3 regions of the Streptomyces sp. NPDC001156 genome follow, and region 3 is predicted to be linked to each of the others. Evidence: riboswitches for the same ligand, from Rfam matches in the RefSeq annotation. Region 3 holds a riboswitch; each other region holds the start of a gene.
The links. A riboswitch is a leader RNA that binds a small molecule or an ion and turns the genes downstream of it on or off. The one in region 3 is predicted to bind S-adenosylmethionine.
Positions count from the first base shown of each region.

Region 1 (4,032 bases), on a different contig from region 3:
ACACGTCGGCAGTCCCTTCTTCTGACCTCCCGCCGTCACATCGATCTGCTGCGGGTCTGCAGCGCGGCCGGCGCCTCGAGCTGAACCGGCCGTGCCGGAACCCCGCGCCCCGTCGTGCGGGCCGGGGAGCGTCACCTGCCCGCCAGGCCGCCACCCTCCGCATCTTCGCGTACCAGTACCCGGGGAGAGACATGTCCGCCCATGCCCTGACCGCACTCCCGCCGTCGTCCGTCCCGGCCTTCCGGGGCCGCATCGGCCGCGACGCACGCAGCGGCCACTACGCGGTACCGCGCCGCTACCGGCTCCACCTGTCGCTGTCCTGTCCGCACTGTCTGCGGACAGCCATCACCCACAGCCTCCTCGGTCTCGACGAGGTCTGCCCCGTGACCTTCCTGCCCGCGGTGCCAGACGGCCCCGGCGGCGAGCACTCCGCGCTGCGCCCGCTGTACGAGGCGAGCGCCCACCGCTACCCTGGGGCGGCCGTCGCGCCCGTGCTCAGCGACGACTGGTCGGGCCGGATCGTCAGCACGCACGCCCCGGACATCATGCGCGACCTGGCCCGGCACTTCGGCGCCGGCCGCGATGCGCTGTACCCGCAGGGCGCCGACGCCGAGCTCGAGGGTGTGCGCCGCCTGTGCGAGCAGGGCCTCGAGGCGGCCGCACAGCGTGCCGGTCGCGCCGATGCCGGTGCGGAGGAGCGGGCCGACGCGCTCACCTCGCTGCTGTGCACCCTGCGGTCGCTGGAGGGCCGGCTGGAGCGCCAGGAATACGTGCTGGGCGACCAACTCACCGCTGGCGACGTGGAGTTGTGGGTGAGCCTGGTGCAACTGGACACCGTGCACCGCTGGCACCTGGACGCAGGTGCGGTGCACCGCATAGCCGGCCACCCGCGTCTGTGGGCCTACGCCCGCCGGCTGGCCGCCCGTCCGGCCTTCGGCCCGCACCTCGACCTCGACGGCATCGCCCGTCGGCACCACGCGCGCTGCCGTGGTCTCGAGGCCGCGGGGGCGGCGGTGCAGATCCTCGACTGGGCCGCGCACGTGCCCGACAGCGCACCGGCACGGGCCAGTTGACGGCGTGTCCGTCCGTAGGCTGATGTATCACCTGATGGACGCACATTGACATCGGTTCCCGGGCCTGACTTACTTACGGCTCAGAACGGTCATGAGCGTCAGCGACAAGCCCTGGCTTGCTGACCGGCAACCCTCGCGCCGCGGTGGGGTGCCCCAGGTGACGACCGGACCGGGATGACGTTTCGGTAAGCGCGAGGCCCAAGGGGCCAGGACAGCGACAGGTGGCGGACATGTACGCAGCTTCCAGGACGGCCGCACGCCGTCCTCAGTGCTGCGTACAGCCGTACGCACAGTTGCTCGTCGCCAACCGGGCCGTCGACCTTCTGCGCGTCAGCAGCGCACTGTGTACCGCACCGGGCCGCGCCCGCTGTCGGGGCTGACTACTTCCACCAGCCCCGCCTCCGTGACGAACACCGCTTGAGCGGTGTGCCGTTGTCCGCCCAGCCCCCGGTTCCGTGCGACCCCGTGCGCTGCCCCGCTCCGCAGAGCGATCCCCGCCCTGCCGGCCTGTCGTGGCCACGCACCGCCGCCGCGGTCCCCGGGTGTCCGAGTTGCCGGAGCCCTCCATGACTGAACCCCCAGGCACAGCCGTGTCCGTCGACGCCCTGCCGATGGCCGAAGCCACCGCCGACGTCACGCCCACCACTCCAGCCCACCCGGTCCGCGACCCCTCGCCGGACGCTTCCGGCCGACCGCTCACCGCCCAGCGGGTACGACCCCTGCGCCGCCCCGGCCGCTGGATCGCCACGGCCGTGGTGCTGGTCCTGGTGGCCCAGTTCGTCCACGGCCTGGTCTCGAACCCCTTCTACCAGTGGGACCGGTTCGCCTATTGGTTCCTGCGCCCCACCATCCTCGACGGACTGCTGATCACTCTCGAAGTCGCCGCGCTCAGCGCCGTGTCCGGCCTGCTCGGCGGCATCGTCCTGGCGCTCGCGCGGCTCTCCCGGAGCCCCGTGCTGCGCGCCGTCAGCTGGACCTACGTATGGGCGTTGCGGTCCGTACCCCTGATCGTCGTGCTGATCTTCCTCTACAACTTCAGCGCGCTGTACCGGACGGTGAGCATCGGCGTGCCCTTCGGCCCCGCCTTCCTCACCTTCGACGAGTCCAGGCTGGCCACCGACATGGCCGTCGCCGTGGTCGGTCTGAGCCTCAACGAGGCCGCGTACGCGGCGGAGGTCGTCCGGGGCGGCATCCTCTCCGTCGACCAGGGCCAGCACGAGGCCGCCGCCGCCCTCGGCCTGCCCAGGGGCCACCAGTTCAGGAAAATCGTCTTCCCGCAGGCCCTCAGGTCCATCACCCCGAACTACGTCAACCAGCTGATCGGACTGATCAAGGGCACCTCGCTGGTGTTCTACGTCTCGCTGCTCGATCTGTTCGGCTCGGCGCAGACCATGGGCAGCACCTACCCCGGCGACATCGTGCCGCTGCTGCTGGTCGTCACCGTCTGGTACCTGATCCTCACGAGCATCGTGTCCGTCGTCCAGTTCTACGTCGAGCGGCACTACGCCCGGGGCGCCACCCGCACCCTGCCGTCGACCCCGTTGCAGAGGCTGCGCACCGGTCTGCGTGAGCTGCGGGAACGTGCACGCAGGGAGGCCGCCGTATGACCGCCCAGACGCTCGAAACGCACTCCTCGGCGGTCGAGGTGCACGATGTGCACAAGTGGTACGGCGCCCACCGGGTGCTGGACGGCATCGATTTGACGGTACGTCCCGGCGAGGTGACCGTGATCCTCGGACCCTCCGGCTCGGGCAAGTCCACCCTGCTGCGGGTGATCAACCACCTGGAGAAGCCCGAACGCGGCTATGTCAGCGTGGGCGGCGAGCCCATCGGCGTCCGCCGGCACGGCGACCGCCTCAAGGAGCTGAGCGAGCGGGTCATCCTGGCCCAGCGCAGTCGCATCGGCTTCGTCTTCCAGAACTTCAACCTCTTTCCGCACCTGACCGTGTTGGACAACGTGGCCCTGGCTCCGAGCGCGACCGGCAGTCTGACCAGGCCCGAAGCCGAGGAACTCGCCCGCGAACTGCTCGCCCGGGTCGGACTCGCCGACCGGGCCGGGGCCTATCCGCGGCAGTTGTCCGGCGGCCAGCAGCAGCGGGTGGCCATCGCCCGCGCGCTCGCCCTGCGCCCCGGTGTGATCCTCTTCGACGAGCCCACCTCCGCCCTCGACCCCGAACTCGTCGGCGAAGTGCTGGCTGTCATCAAGGACCTGGCCGACGGCGGCACCACACTCCTCATCGTCACGCACGAGATCGCCTTCGCACGGGAGATCGCCGACCGGGTGGTCTTCATGGACGGCGGCCGCATCGTCGAGCAGGGGCCGCCCGCCGAGGTCCTCGGCAATCCACGGCACGAGCGGACCCGGGACTTCCTGAGCAAGGTGCTCTGAAGCCCGCGGCCTCGCCAATCCCCAAGTCTCCCCCCACGCCCTCATTTTCACCGCCCACCGGACAAGGACAGCCATGCCTGCGCTCAGTCTCCGACGCCGAATCCTTCGCGGTCTCACCGCGGGAACCGCCGTAGTCACCCTCGCCGCCGGGCTCGCCGCGTGCGGGGGTGACAGCGACGCCGCCACCACCACGGACAGCGTCTCCTCCGGCACGGTCACCGTGGGCCGGCTCTCCAACGGCGCCGCGCAACAGACCACCCTCAAGGTGCCCGAGGTCACGTCCATCAGTGCCGAGCTGCCCGCGGCCGTCCGCAAGAGCGGCAAGCTGGAGATAGGCGTCGGCGCCCTGCCCTCCGGCTTCCCGCCGCTGGCCTACGTGGGCGGTGACCAGAAGAGCCTCACCGGCGCCGAACCCGACCTCGGCCGCCTGGTGGCCGCGGTGCTCGGGCTCACGCCCGAGGTGAAGAACTCGACCTGGGAGAACCTCTTCGTCGGCATCGACAGCGGAAAGGTCGACGTCGCCTTCTCGAATGTCACCGACACCGAGGAACGCAAGAAGAAGTACGAGTT
Region 1 is NZ_JBSFJX010000105.1:20,514-24,545, forward strand. Features, by position in the region: gene ACWDA7_RS33815 (glutathione S-transferase C-terminal domain-containing protein) at 192-1,073, shown strand; SAM riboswitch class IV at 1,161-1,271, shown strand; gene ACWDA7_RS33820 (amino acid ABC transporter permease) at 1,640-2,680, shown strand; gene ACWDA7_RS33825 (amino acid ABC transporter ATP-binding protein) at 2,677-3,462, shown strand; gene ACWDA7_RS33830 (ABC transporter substrate-binding protein) at 3,536-4,032, shown strand, end outside.
Region 1: it holds a riboswitch for S-adenosylmethionine, as region 3 does, so the genes downstream of both, ACWDA7_RS33820 (amino acid ABC transporter permease) here and ACWDA7_RS00030 (aminotransferase class V-fold PLP-dependent enzyme) in region 3, are expected to answer to the same signal.

Region 2 (4,032 bases), on a different contig from region 3:
TGGACGACCCGTTCGCGCCATTCGGGACGGGATTCCAGCAACTCCTCGTACGCCAGCAGCCCGCGCACGATGTTCTTCGACAGCTCGGTGCGGTCCACCCGCACGATCGTCTTCCGGGGCCTGCCGTCGGGGGCCGCGCCGATCTGCTGCCGCAGCGCCGCCATCCGCTCGTTCACGTCCGGCTGGTGCGCCCGCCACCGCAGGAAGTCGGCGTCAGCGCCCAGTCCGTGCACACCGATGCGCGTGCCCGAGGCGATGCCGGGGCCGAGGACCGCGTGGCAGCACTCGGTGAACGCGTCCGCCCAGCGCTGCGTCAGGAACGCCGCCCGGTCGGCGCCCAGGATCCCGCCGAGCACCTGCGCCGCGATGTCGTCGGGCAGCATCCGGAAGTACTCCGGCGGCGCCCACGGAGTGTGCGAGAAGTGACCGATCCGCAGGTCCGGGCGCAGACCGCGGAGCATCAGGGGGGCCAGGGTGAGGTGGTAGTCCTGGATCAGGACCGCCGCGCCCTGGCCCGCCTCCTGGGCGAGCGCCTCGGCGAACGCGCGGTTGTACTCCTCGTAGGCCTTCCACTGGCGCCGGAACGTCGTGTCGAAGACCGGCTCGAGCGGCGTCTGATACAGCATGTGGTGCACGAACCACAGCACCGAGTTCGCGATGCCGTTGTACGCGTCGGCGTGCACCTGCGCGTCGATGTCGAGCATCCGTACGCGCTGCCCGCCGGTGTCGGCCGGATCGAGCGCACCGCCCGTGCGCCGGACGGCCTCACGGTCGGCGTCGTTCAGGGCGGAGCAGATCCAGACGGCGTCCGTGTCCGGGCCGATCGCCGACAGTCCGGAGACCAGTCCGCCACCGCCCCGCTTGGCGGTGAGCTCCCCCCTCTCGTCCAGCGCGTACGAGACCGGGCCGCGGTTGGAGGCGACAAGTACGGAAGCCGTGTGCGGGGAAGCCATGCCACGAAACCTAGCCCGGAGCCTAAACGCTCAAACGTTCCATTCAGCCGTATGTGGAGCCGTATACAACGGGTTCCGGAGCCATTCAGGCCGCCTTTCGTTCCATGTACTCGGCGATCTGTTCCATCGGCGGGCGCTCCTCGGTGTCCACCGAGTACGTCCGTGGCTCGAACCCACCCGCCACCCGTTCGAACTGGGTGAGGGACGGGCGGATCAGATGGCCGCGGGCCAGCCGGAGCTGTGCGGTGCGGTAGATCGCGGCGGCCATGCGGCCGAGCGCCTGTCCGTCCTGGTGGCGGTGCTTGCGCACCCCCACGTCGACCTGGGCGAGGGCGTCCAGGCCCACCAGGTGCAGGGCGTCGACCAGCATGCCGAGCTCCACCCCGTACCCGACCGGGAACGGCAGCCGTTCCAGCAGGGAACGGCGGGCCGCGTACTCGCCGCCGAGCGGCTGTACGAATCCGGCCAGCTGGGGCCAGTGCATGTTGAGCAGCGGGCGCGCCATCATCTCCGTGACACGTCCGCCCTGGCCGGCCGTGGCGCCGAGCGGCCGGTCGTACATCGCCTTCACCAGGTCCACGCCGGGGTCGGTGAGCAGTGGGCCCACGATTCCGGAGACGAACTCCGAGGAGAACTCCCTCAGGTCCGCGTCGATGAAGCAGACGATGTCGCCACGGGTGACGAGCAGGGACCGCCACAGCACCTCGCCCTTGCCGGGCACGGCCGGGATCCGCGGCAGGATCGCGTCGCGGTGGACCACCTTCGCGCCGGCTGCCGCGGCGACCTCGGAGGTGCGGTCGGTTGAGCCCGAGTCGACGACGACGATCTCGTCGACGAGCGGGACCTTCTGCATGAGGTCGTGGCGGATGGCGGCGACGATGTCGCCGACCGTCTCCTCCTCGTTGAGCGCGGGCAGCACCACACTGACCGTTGAACCGGACGAGCGTTTCGCGGCCAGGGTCTGGTGGAGCGGGCGATCGGCGAGGGACCAGGAGCGGGTGCTCAGCCAGCGCTCGACTTCTTCCAGCACAGTCTGCGGCTCCTCACGTTCGTACGGCGGTGGTCGGCAGAAGAGATCGGAAGAGATCGGAAGAGATCCCCGAGTGGGACTCCCATGGGGTGCGGGTGGTGATCCGTCCATCTCGCGGTTCGGACGACTCTCTCAACTGTCCTGGCCTTCGGTTACAGTCTTGAACAACGCCGGTGACCATCGCATGTCGGGGGTCGCCGTCGCTCACCACGGTGAAACAACCGCATACCGCTCATCCAGAGGGGCAGAGGGACACGGCCCGATGAAGCCCCGGCAACCCTCCAGTCGGTTCTCGTAGATCGCTCCTGATCGTCTTCGCGAGGCTCCCGGCTAGGGAAGGTGCCAAATCCGTCTCACGGCGAGATGCGTCGTGAGGAAGATGAGGAGAAAGGGCCTCGCCTGACATGGCTGTGCAGACAGTTGCAAGCACCACCGACTCCGTGAATCTCGGTCCCGCCGCGGCTCTCTCGTGTCGTGAGTGCGGCCACCGGGTGCCCCTCGGCCCGGTCTTCGCCTGCGAGGAGTGTTTCGGCCCGCTGGAGATCGCGTACGACTTCTCGGGCTACGACACCGAGGAACTGCGTAAGCGCATCGAGGCCGGCCCCGCCAACATCTGGCGTTATGCGCCGCTGCTGCCGGTCCCGGCGGACGTCGCCGGCAAGCCGAACCTCAACCCGGGCTGGACCAAGCTCGTCAAGGCGGACAACCTGGCGCGTGAGCTGGGCGTGACCGGCGGGCTGTACGTGAAGGACGACTCGGGCAACCCCACGCACTCCTTCAAGGACCGCGTGGTCGCCCAGGCGCTGGAGGCCGCGCGCGTCTTCGGCTTCACCACCCTCTCTTGCTCCTCCACCGGCAACCTCGCGGGCGCGGTCGGTGCCGCGGCGGCACGGGCCGGCTTTCGCTCCTGCGTCTTCATCCCGCACGACCTGGAGCAGGGCAAGATCGTCATGGCCGCGGTCTACGGCGGTCAGCTCGTCGGCATCGAGGGCAACTACGACGACGTGAACCGCTTCTGCTCCGAGCTGATCGGCGACCCGGCCGGCGAGGGCTGGGGCTTCGTCAACGTCAACCTCCGTCCGTACTACGCGGAGGGGTCCAAGACCCTGGCGTACGAGATCGCCGAGCAGCTCGGCTGGCGGCTGCCCGACCAGATCGTGGTTCCGATCGCTTCCGGCTCGCAGCTGACGAAGATCGACAAGGGGCTACAGGAACTGATCAAGCTGGGGCTCGTGGAGGACACGCCCTACAAGATCTTCGGGGCGCAGGCCGAGGGCTGCTCCCCGGTGTCGGTCGCCTTCAAGGCGGGCCAGGACGTCGTACGGCCGCAGAAGCCGAAGACGATCGCCAAGTCGCTGGCGATCGGCAACCCGGCCGACGGCCCGTACGTCCTCGACATCGCGCGCCGCACGGGCGGTGCGGTGGAGGATGTGACGGACGATCAGATCGTCGATGCCATCAAGCTGCTCGCCCGTACGGAGGGCATCTTCGCCGAGACGGCCGGTGGCGTGACCGTCGGTGTCACGCGCAAGCTCATCGAGAGCGGTGTCCTCGATCCGGCGAAGACGACGGTCGTCCTCAACACCGGCGACGGTCTCAAGACGCTGGACGCGGTGGCCGGCACCGGGCTCACCGCCACGATCCGCCCGAACCTGGACTCCTTCCGTGCGGCCGGGCTCGTCTGAGCACCCGTCCCGCCGGCCGTACCCCACCGGAGGTCACACCCCATGAGCGTCACTGTCCGCATCCCGACCATCCTGCGCCCCTACACCGGCGGCCAGGCCGAGGTTCCCGCCGAGGGCGGGAACCTGGCGGAGGTCATCGCCGACCTGGAGAAGAACCACACCGGCATCGCCGCCCGCGTCCTGGACGATCAGGGCAAGCTGCGCCGCTTCGTCAACGTGTACGTCAACGACGACGACGTCCGCTTCGAGCAGGGTCTCGAAACCGTGACGCCCGACGGCGCCGGCGTCTCCATCATCCCGGCGGTGGCGGGCGGCTGACGGTCACTCGGCCCGCCCGATCATTACCCTCGGTAACTCAGGTCAC
Region 2 is NZ_JBSFJX010000007.1:118,293-122,324, reverse strand. Features, by position in the region: gene ACWDA7_RS06285 (alpha,alpha-trehalose-phosphate synthase (UDP-forming)) at 1-953, opposite strand, end outside; gene ACWDA7_RS06280 (glucosyl-3-phosphoglycerate synthase) at 1,039-1,983, opposite strand; SAM riboswitch class I at 2,213-2,369, shown strand; gene thrC (threonine synthase) at 2,388-3,668, shown strand; gene ACWDA7_RS06270 (MoaD/ThiS family protein) at 3,711-3,986, shown strand.
Region 2: it holds a riboswitch for S-adenosylmethionine, as region 3 does, so the genes downstream of both, thrC (threonine synthase) here and ACWDA7_RS00030 (aminotransferase class V-fold PLP-dependent enzyme) in region 3, are expected to answer to the same signal.

Region 3 (4,032 bases):
GACGGACGCGCAGATCGCCGGGTTCGCGGTGGCACTGCGGGCCAAGGGCGAGACGGTGGAGGAGATCACCGGCCTTGTCCGTGCGATGTACGAGCACGCGAACGTCATCGAGGTGCCGGGGCCGACGGTCGACATCGTCGGTACGGGCGGTGACGGCGCGAAGACGGTGAACATCTCCACGATGTCGTCGATCGTGGTGGCCGGCACCGGAGCCAAGGTCGTCAAGCACGGCAACCGGGCCGCGTCCTCCGCGTCCGGGGCCTCGGACGTGCTGGAGAAGCTCGGGGTCAATCTGGAGCTGCCGGTGTACCGGGTGGCCGAGGTGGCCGAGGAGGCCGGGATCACCTTCTGCTTCGCGGTGAAGTTCCACCCGGCGCTGCGGCACGTGGCGGCGGCGCGCGGGCAACTGGGAATCCGTACGACGTTCAACATCCTGGGCCCGCTGACGAACCCGGCGCGGGTGAAGGCCCAGGCCGTCGGTGTCGCGGACCCGCGGATGGCGCCGATCGTGGCGGGGGTCCTCGCCGAGCGCGGCAACTCCTCGCTGGTGTTCCGGGGCGACGACGGCCTGGACGAGCTGACGACCACATCGACCTCCCGGGTCTGGATCGTCCGCGACGGCAAGGTCACCGAGGAAGCCTTCGACCCCCGGGACGTGGGGATCGACCTGGTCCCGGTGGAGGCCTTGCGCGGTGCCGACGCCTCTTACAACGCCGATGTGGCGCGACGGGTGCTGACCGGTGAGACGGGCCCGGTACGGGACGCCGTACTGCTGAACTCGGCGGCGGCGCTGGTGGCGCTGGAGCCGGGTTCCGGGTCGCTCGCGGAGCAGATCCGGGCCGGGATGGAGAAGGCCGTGGAGTCCATCGACTCGGGGGCGGCCAAGCGGACGCTGGACCACTGGGTGGCGGCGACCCACGCCTGACATCCGCGGGGCCTGGGGCGCGGGCTCCTCGGCTCCGCTCCAAGCTGTTCCGGGTGTGCCTGAGAGGGGTGCCCCCACAGGCTCAGGGCCGATGGGGCCCACCAGGCATCTCCGGCCCGGCCTTCGCCCGTCCGGCACTCCCACGCCTTCGCGGCCGTGCGCGCATCCCCGGCTGTGGACGGTCCTTGGCGGCGGTGTGTGGGTCGCGGTCTGCGGATCAGCCTTTGTAACCGCGCGCGTCCCCGTCTCCGGTGCGGCCTTCGTGGTCGTGTGCGGGTCGCGGTCTGCGGTGCGGCCGTCGTGGTGGTGCGTGGGTCGCGGTCTGCGGTGCGGCCGTCGTGGCCGTGTTCGCGTCCCCGTCTCCGGCCCGGCCTCCACAGCCGTGCGCGCGGCCCCGTCTCCGGACCGGGCCTTCGCAACCCTGTGTGCATCCCGGCATCCGGACAGAAGTTGCGGCCGGGCGATCACGTCCCGTAGCGTCCTGTACAGGTCATGAGCGACAGCCATTCGGCCCCGGCCGGCTGTCCGGCAACCCTCCGTCCGTGGCGGGGTGCCCCGGGTGAGGACCAGGCCGTAGGCAGCGAGGTCTGCGGCAAGCGCGGACCCCTCGCATCACCAGGGGTCCTGGTCGTTCGAGGGAGCCTTCCGTGAGCAAGCGAATGCGATAGGGCCGCAGAGCCCCGCCTCCGCATCCCCTTTCACCCCTTTTCACCTTTTCGCGTGCCGCTGACGCAGCCTCGCGCCGTCGTGCGCGCCGTCCGGCACGGCGATCCCACCTGCTTACACGGGAGTGCACCCATGTCCGTTTCCACCCTTGCTGCCGACCCGTCCATTTGTGCCCCGCTGCCCGTTCTAGGCCGGGATGTCACCGTCCCGCTCGTCACGGGCGGCGAGGTCACCTACGCCGCGCTCGACTACGCGGCCAGCGCCCCGGCACTTCAGCGCGTCTGGGACGACGTGGCGGCCTACGCCCCGTACTACGGCAGCGTCCACCGCGGTGCCGGGTACCTCTCGCAGCTGTCCACCGACCTGTTCGAGAACGCCCGCCGGACCGTCGCAGCGTTCCTCGACTGCCGCGAAGAGGACGAGGTGATCTTCACCCGGTCCACCACCGACTCGCTCAACCTCCTCGCCGCCGCCCTTCCGGCCGACTGCCAGGTCTTCGTCTTCGAGACGGAACACCACGCCTCCCTGCTGCCCTGGCGGGGTGCGCGCGTCACCTGCCTGGACGCCCCGCGCACTCCGCAGCAGGCCGTCGCGACCCTGGAGCGCGCCCTTGCGGACCGCGATCCCCACGGCCCGGCCTTGGTCTGTGTCACCGGCGCCTCGAACGTCACCGGCGAGCTGTGGCCGGTGCGCGATCTCGCGGCGGCCGCCCATGCGCACGGCGCCCGTATCGTGCTGGACGCCGCCCAGCTGGCCCCGCACCACCGGGTGTCGGTCAAGGACCTGGACGTCGACTGGGTCGCGTTCTCCGGGCACAAGCTGTACGCGCCGTTCGGTTCCGGAGTCCTGGCCGGCCGCGCCGACTGGCTGCGTGCGGCCGAGCCCTACCTCGCGGGCGGAGGCGCCAGCCGCAAGGTCACCCGGCGCACCGACGGAGGAGTGGACGTCGAGTGGCACGAGAGCGCCGCACGGCACGAGGCGGGCTCGCCCAATGTCATCGGCGCCTACTCCATCGCCTCGGCCTGCAAGGCCCTCACCGAGGCCGGCTTCGACGCCCTTGTTGCCCGCGAGCAGTACCTGATCGGCAAGGTCCGGGAAGGGCTGGCCGGGGTCCCGGAGGTCAAGGTGCTCTCCCTCTTCGGCGACGACTCGCCCCGCGTCGGGGTCATCTCCTTCGTCGTCGAGGGCTGGAACAGCTCCCACTTCGCCGCCGCGCTCTCCGCGGAGTACGGCATCGGCGTCCGCGACGGCCTCTTCTGTGCCCACCCGCTGGTGCGCACACTTCTGGGCGCCGACCCGCAGACCCAGGGGGAGTGCGGCGCCCCCGAGGCGGCGCCCGGTGAGAAGACGCTGAACGCGATCCGCGTCAGCTTCGGCGCGGGCACGCCCGACGAGCACGTGGAGCGTTTCCTCGGTGCGGTCAAGGAGCTGGTCCGCGACGGTGCGAAGTGGAACTACCGCACGGAGGACGGCCGTTGCGTGCCGGCGGTCTGAGCCACCGGGGCACGGCCAGGTGGTCTCCCTCCCGTCCGCCCCGCAGCGGACGGGGGAGCGGCCCCGGCGGCCGGGGCCGCTAAGAGTTATCCCGTCATGCGGAGCGGGCCGTGTCTCCTTGCCGGGGTGACCCCCCGGTTACCGGACTTCCAGCTTCAGGTTGTGGAGTGCTGCGACTCCTGCGACGGCGTGGTTGATGCCGTCGCCTTTGCGTCGGCACTGGCGCAGGACCTGGTGGTCTTTGAGGTGGGCGATGGTGTGTTCGGCGACAGCGCGGCGCCGGCGGAACCGGCGGTAGTTGCGGTCTTTGATGATGCGGCCGACCCTGTTGCCCATTGGCAGTTGAGGGCCGACAGCGACTTGGTGGTACTGGCAGGGTTGGTGGTGCGGCCGGTTCTTTCCTGATCCCCGGTCGGGGGGTGGGATGGGAGTGTCGATGGAGCCGCAGTCGTGGCCGGAGCCGGATCCCGTGGTGGCGCGGGCGGTGCGGGCGAAGAATTTCGGGCGGCAGGTGCCGTTGCCGGTGGCGGTGCGGGACCGGCTGGGGGAACTGTTTCCGGACGAGGAGTTCGCGGAGGCTTTCGGCGCGACGGGGCCGGCGGGCTGGTCCCCGGGTCGGCTCGCGTTGGTGACGGTGTTCCAGATGACGGAGAACCTGACGGACCGCCAGGCTGCGGAGGCGGTGCGTGACCGGCTCTCGTGGGCCTACGCGCTCGGGTTGGAGCTGACCGACACCGGCTTCGACTTCACTGTGCTGTCGCAGTTCCGTACCCGGGTGGTCGGGCACCATCTGGAGGAGAAGGGTCCTGGACCTGCTGCTGGAGAGGCTGACGGAGCAGGGTCTGGTCGGAGCTGGGGGCAAGCAGCGCACCGACTCCACCCACGTCGTCTCCGCGGTGCGGGATCTGAACCGCCTGGAGCTGGCCGGGGAGAGCGTGCGGGCGGCG
Region 3 is NZ_JBSFJX010000001.1:2,334-6,365, reverse strand. Features, by position in the region: gene trpD (anthranilate phosphoribosyltransferase) at 1-925, shown strand, start outside; SAM riboswitch class IV at 1,414-1,530, shown strand; gene ACWDA7_RS00030 (aminotransferase class V-fold PLP-dependent enzyme) at 1,724-3,085, shown strand; gene ACWDA7_RS00025 (hypothetical protein) at 3,212-3,490, shown strand; partial or broken gene ACWDA7_RS00020 (transposase) at 3,510-3,806, shown strand; gene ACWDA7_RS00015 (transposase) at 3,982-4,032, shown strand, end outside.